2 regions of the Agrobacterium tumefaciens genome follow, and region 2 is predicted to be linked to the other one. Evidence: predicted binding sites of a transcription regulator. Region 2 holds the regulator's gene; the other holds the start of a gene.

What was found. The regulator LexA, encoded in region 2, represses DNA repair genes until DNA is damaged. The targets are predictions, from matches to a motif close to TGTTCNNNNTGTGTTCNG.
Region 1: CFBP6623_RS09335 (ATP-dependent helicase) is a predicted target of LexA. The motif match lies at 2,004-2,021, and genes of this name have one in related genera.

What each region holds. Positions count from the first base shown of each region.
Region 1 is NZ_CP039903.1:1,844,365-1,847,611, forward strand. Features, by position in the region: gene CFBP6623_RS09320 (efflux RND transporter permease subunit) at 1-160, opposite strand, end outside; gene CFBP6623_RS09325 (efflux RND transporter periplasmic adaptor subunit) at 157-1,323, opposite strand; gene CFBP6623_RS09330 (carboxymuconolactone decarboxylase family protein) at 1,550-1,960, shown strand; gene CFBP6623_RS09335 (ATP-dependent helicase) at 2,063-3,247, shown strand, end outside.
Region 2 is NZ_CP039903.1:1,099,420-1,102,666, forward strand. Features, by position in the region: gene CFBP6623_RS05485 (ComEC/Rec2 family competence protein) at 1-144, shown strand, start outside; gene CFBP6623_RS05490 (glutathione S-transferase family protein) at 164-841, opposite strand; gene lexA (transcriptional repressor LexA) at 1,254-1,976, opposite strand; gene CFBP6623_RS05500 (VOC family protein) at 2,189-3,070, shown strand; gene kdsA (3-deoxy-8-phosphooctulonate synthase) at 3,070-3,247, shown strand, end outside.

The DNA.
Region 1 (3,247 bases), 740 kb from region 2:
GGTCGACATCCGGCAATTCGCGCACTTCGACACCAACCAGCGCGGCAAGGCCGGCGACGACCAGCAGCGTGTTGAGGACCGCCGCCAGAATGGGCCTGCGGACGAACAATGCCGTAAAGGCGAGCTTGGAATCCTTAACCGAAGGCGGCGGTGTCGTCATTGGCTGGCAACCTCCTCAGGCTTCGGCTGATTGCCGACGCGGACCGCGCCGCCTTCTCTCACACGCTGCAGACCCTCGATCACGACGGGCTCACCCTCCGCCAGTTCCGCCTTGACGAGAACGGCATCGGGGTTGCGCTGCACGATCTGCACCCGCACCTTGTTCGACTTGTTGTCGGTAACGCGCCAGACATAGGAGCCTTCCGCATCCCACTGCACGGCAAGCGGGTCGACCGAAGCATAGGTTTCCCCGGCAAAACGCATGGTGACGCCGAAGGACATGCCGGCCCTCAGCTCGTCTTTCTCATTGCCGAACTTCGCCCGGATGCGGATCGTGCGGCTTGCCTCGTCAACACGGTTGTCGACGGCCTCGATCTCACCCTTGAAAGCCTCGCCGGGTCGGGAAATCGACGTCGCCTCCACCGGCATGCCGACCTTTATCGCGGTTGCGAAGCGCTCGGGAGCCCAGAAATTGACAAGAATTTCGGAACGGTCGTCAATGCTGACGATGGTCGATTGCGTGGTGACGTTGTCGCCGATATTGGCGGCAACGATGCCCGCCACACCTTCGATCGGCGCGACGATGTCGCGACGCTTGAGATTGAGTTCGGCCGTGCTCAGCGCAAGCTTGGCAGCCTCCTCGGCAATCTGCGCATCCAGCACGTCAAGGCGGGAAACGGATTTCAGGTTCTTGTAGGAATTGGATTTTTCAACCGCGCTGCGCAGCGTGACCTGCGCCTTGTCGCGCTCGATCACCTGCTCCTCATCGTCGAGCCGCGCGAGCACCTGCCCCTTCACGACGCGGGCACCGGAGGAGGTGCGGATTTCCGAAAGCGTGCCGGAGGCCTGCGGCATGACAACGACCGACTGGATCGCCTCGCCATTGCCAATGGCATTCAGCCGGTCATTGACCGTACCTTTTTTGACGGGAGCCATGACCACCAGAGTGGTATTGCCGTTGCGACGCGCGCCGCCGGCATTCTGGCCCGCTGGCGTGCCGGAGGTTCCGGCACCGGATGCGGCAACCTCGATCGCACCGGCCGGCATTTTGCCAAGCCCGATGGCAGCGAGAACATTGCGGGCTTCGGGCGAATAAAAACCCCAGAGACAGAGCCCCGCTCCCACCACGGCAACACTGACACCCACCTGTTTCCAGACCCGCATATATTTCTCCGGTTGATCCGCGCAGTAAAATGGAGTTCCAAACCGAACACCGTTGGAACGTGCAAAGTATTCCCGCTTGCCTTGACGAAGGCAACGCACAAAACCGTTCCTTACATAATTGTAATTTGTGATGAATTTTCGTCGGGACGCATCGCGCAGCCGTTTCTGTCGCGAATCTCCGCTGATCGGTTACTCTAAAAGCCGAAAACCATTCCCGGAGGAAGCCATGAGCACGGTGACGAAAGCCGAAAATCCCGAAGCCGACCCACGCGTCAAAGCAGTGTTCGATGATATCCGCACCACCCGCAAATCGGATTTCATCAACAATATGTGGCTATACCTCGCCTTCGATCCCGATCTACTGGAAAACACCTGGGCCGAGGTCAAGGCGGTGATGGCGACGCCCTCGGCGCTCGATCCCTTGGTCAAGGAAATGCTCTATATCGCCGTTTCCGTAACCAATGGCTGCTCCTATTGCGCTCATTCCCACACGGCGGCCGCAAAAGCCAAGGGCATGACCACCGAACAACATGCCGACCTGATGCGCATTATCGCGCTTGCAGCCAAGACCAACCAGCTTGCGGTCGCGCTGCAAGTGCCCGTTGACGCTGCTTTCGATGCCGACAGAGGGGCTTGAGACGAAGAAAATGCCTTGGAATAGGCGTTTTGACTGACGATACCGGAATAAAAGCAGAACGCGGTTCTGGCCTTTATATCCCGAATCACTACATTGGGCCGCATGAGCAACAGTTTCGACGATATGCCGTTCTTCGATGAAGAACCCGCCGCACCGCGCAGGGCAACGAACAATGCCCCTTCGGAAAACGGCGGCGGGCTTGGCATTGCCGCCCGCGCCATGGCGGCGCGCGATCAGGCGCGGCCAGCACCTGACTATCTGTCCGGTCTCAACCCGGAACAGCGCGATGCCGTGGAAACGCTTGACGGACCCGTTCTGGTTCTCGCGGGCGCCGGCACCGGCAAGACCCGCGTTCTGACGACCCGCATCGCCCATATTCTGGAGACCGGCCGCGCGTGGCCGAGCCAGATTCTCGCCGTGACCTTCACCAACAAGGCCGCCCGCGAGATGAAGGAGCGTATCGGTGTTCTCGTCGGCGGTGCTGTCGAGGGCATGCCCTGGCTCGGCACCTTCCACTCCATCGGCGTCAAACTCCTGCGCCGCCATGCCGAACTCGTCGGTCTGAAGTCGGATTTCACCATTCTCGATACCGACGACGTGGTGCGGCTGATCAAGCAGCTCATCCAGGCCGAAGGTCTTGATGACAAGCGCTGGCCCGCCAAACAATTCGCCGGAATGATCGACGGCTGGAAGAACAAGGGCCTGACGCCGCCGGATATTCCGGAAGGCGACAGCCGCGCTTTTGCCAACGGCAAGGGCCGCGACCTCTATACCGCCTATCAGAACCGGCTGAAGACGCTGAACGCCTGCGATTTCGGCGATCTTCTGATGCACCCGATCAGCATCTTCCGCCGCCACAGCGATATCCTGAAAGAGTATCACCAGAAGTTCCGTTATATTCTGGTGGACGAATATCAGGACACCAATACGGCGCAATATATGTGGCTGCGGCTTCTCGCCCAGCGCGCCAAGGGCGAACCGCAGAACGTCTGCTGCGTTGGCGACGACGACCAGTCGATCTATGGCTGGCGCGGCGCCGAAGTGGACAATATCCTGCGTTTCGACAAGGATTTCCCCGGCGCCAAGGTCATCAAGCTCGAGCGTAACTACCGCTCCACCGAACATATTCTCCGCGCGGCCGGCCATCTGATCGCCCATAATGAGGGCCGTCTCGGCAAGACGCTGTTCACCGAACGCAGCAGCCCTGACGATGAAAAGGTCGTGGTCCATGCCGCCTGGGATTCCGAAGAGGAAGCCCGCGCCGTCGGCGAGGAGATCGAGCAGCTC
Region 2 (3,247 bases):
CCGGGGGTGGTCGGACGACTACGCGCAGCAATTGCCGGGGCGAACAGGCCATGGAGCGAGCACCGCTACTACGACTGGAAAAGCGACCGCTTCGAATACGAGGTGCCGGAACCGGTCAGGCAGTTGCTGACGGCATCGCAATAAACGCCGTCAGCAGTGATATTCAGACCTTCACGCGCAGATCGTCAGTCAATGCGCCAATGCCGCTGATTTCCTGTTCATGCGCCGCATCGCGCCAGATCTCCTTCACTCCGGCCTCATACCACTCACGCATGGCGGGCAGGGTGAGCAGCCGATCGCAATAGGCTTTTGCCGCAGGTGAAAGATCGGCGCCATAGGTCTGGAAACGGAACGCCACGGGGCAGAAAAAAGCATCGACCGCCGTGAATTTCTGACCGGCAAGATAGGGACCGCCGAATTTTGTCAGACCTTCGCTCCATAACGCATCGATGCGCTTTATGTCTGCCGCAAGCCCGGCATCGCCACCCTTCGGCTTGACCCGAATACCGACCGACATGGGATAAAGATTGCGCAGTGAGGAAAAGCCGGCATGCATTTCGCTCGCCGCCGAACGCGACCATGCCCGCGCCTGCTTGTCGCTCGCCCAGACGCCCTGGTGCCGTTCTGCGAGATATTCGGCGATCGACAGCGTTTCCCATATCGTCACGCCATCATCGACAAGGCAGGGCACCTTGCCGGTCGGCGAAAAGCTGGAAAAGGCGACACCTTCGCCAAACGGAACAAGTCTCTCATCAAAGGCGATACCGAGCGTGCGCATCAACACCCACGGCCGCAGCGACCATGAGGAGTAGTTCTTGTTGGCGATGTAAAGATCGTACATGGCTTATCTCCCGGATATGACGCGCATTTCTATACCTGTCGGGGCATGATGGAATACCGAAAATAATCCATGGCACCCATAAGTCGCGTTGATGAATGACGGGGGCTTTGCACCGAGTATCACCATTCGGTGGCAGCGCCAGGCCAGCCGCATCCCCCAGCGTAAACGAACTCACGCAACCAGATGTCCACGGCATATGACGCAGTGGTGGCAACAGGCCGGGGGCAAGGCCGTAACAACGATATCCATATGAAACTGGAACTGATCTTTACCAGACAGAATGCAACTGTCTGCTGGAAGCATAAGATTGCCCGACACTCGCATGGTCAGCCGAATTCCGGAATTGCCGTCATCTTCGACAGGAGCCATCTCATGACGACGCCTGTCTTGAGAGGATGACGGTTAAATCAGATCAATGGTAACGGCGTATAAGTCCGACCAGCTTGCCCTGAATTTTTACCCGATCAGGCCCGAAGATACGGGTTTCATAAGCGGGGTTGGCCGCTTCCAGCGCGATGGAAGCGCCCTTGCGGCGGAAACGCTTCAGCGTCGCTTCCTCGTCATCCACCAATGCCACGACGATATCGCCCGGATTGGCGGTATTGCTGTTGCGGATGATGACGGTATCACCGTCGAAAATCCCGGCCTCGATCATCGAATCGCCCTTAACTTCGAGCGCGTAATGTTCACCCGAACCCAGCATGTCAACCGGCACGGCAACATCATGCGTATTGTTCTGAATGGCGGAAATCGGCACGCCGGCGGCGATGCGACCCATGACCGGAACGGTGACCGCGCCGCCGAGATCGTTGGCGGGCGCCTTGGGCGCCGGTGGGGGTTCTGGCGCCTTCGGCTTTCCGAGGCTGCCTTCGATGACGCTTGGAGAAAAGCCGCGCTGCGGCCTGGCACCCGGCGCATAGGCCTCCGGCAGCTTGATGACTTCCAGCGCCCGCGCCCTGTTAGGTAGCCGGCGAATAAAGCCGCGCTCTTCGAGGGCGGTAATCAGCCGGTGGATGCCGGATTTGGAAGCAAGATCGAGTGCGTCCTTCATTTCATCGAAGGAGGGCGGCACGCCGGACTCTTTCATTCGTTCATGAATGAAGAGAAGCAATTCCTGCTGTTTGCGCGTGAGCATGAGGAAAACACCCTTGAGAATCGTCGTTGAAGTCGCGAAACAAATACAGAACGAACACTATATGTTCCATATGTGTTCCGCAATCCCCTAAAATTTCGTGAAGCTGCTATCTGTTGTTTTGATGATTTGCCTGAAAGCACGAAATTGTGCTTTTCTGCCGTCCTAACTGTTCCGGCATGGCCATGCCGCATGCGACAGCAGGAAGCAGGGAAATGACGAAACCGTACCGCATCGACCATCTCGTACTGCCTGTCGAGCACATCGACGTCGCAGAAAATCGCCTTGGAAACCTGGGATTTACAGTAGCGCCAGCGGCTCTTCACCCGTTTGGCACGCAGAATGCCTGCGTTTTTTTCGCCGACGGCACGTATCTGGAGCCTCTCGTGATTGCTGATCCGGCTAAATATAATGCCTCGATTGGCCGGAAAGATGTGTTTACCGGGCGGGATCAGGCCTTCCGGAAACATGCCGGAGGGGAGGGTTTTTCCGCACTGGTCGCTGCAACGCAGGACGCTCTTGGCGATCTCGACCGATTCGTAGCCTCAGGCCTCTCGGCCGGAAATGTCTTTGAATTTTCGCGGCCAGTCAAAATGCCGGATGGTTCGCAGAGCGAGGCGGCTTTTCGGCTGGCTTTTGCAGCCAGTGGTTCCGCGGCGGATTTCTTTCTGTTCAGCTGTCAGCGGTTGCAGGCCCTGCCGGGCGACCGCGCGGCGCTGGAACGCCATGCCAACGGCGTTTCCGGCCTCAGCGAGATCGTGCTGTTTTCCGGTGGTGATGCGAATGCCGTGCAGCTGATCGAAACTGTGTTTGGCTGCGACGGCAAGATGTCTCCGGATGGAGATATGGTTTTCGCAACCGGCAATACCCGCATAAGATTGACGCGGAAGCCGGTCTTTGACGGACTGGCCTTTAGTGTTCCCGAGGAGGGCGGTGGCGGATTGCGCGGCGCAGGCGTCGTCTTTTCCGTTCGCGATCTTGCCGTGACACAGGCGGCACTTGCTGCTAATGGCGTGTCCAGCGCAGAAGCGGGCGGCCGGCTGGTGGTGCCCGCAGCGCCCGGTCAGGGTGTTGCCTTCGCCTTCGAGGAAAAATAATGAGCGTTACGAACAATCTCAAAGTCACCGCCGGCGATGGCGCCAGCAAGGTTTCCTTTTCCAATACCGAGCGTTTTTCGCTGATTGCCGGCCCCTGCCAGATGGAAAGCCGTGAACATGCCTTCATGATTGCGGGTGTGCTGAAGGAGCTTTGCGACAAGCTTGGAATAGGCCTCG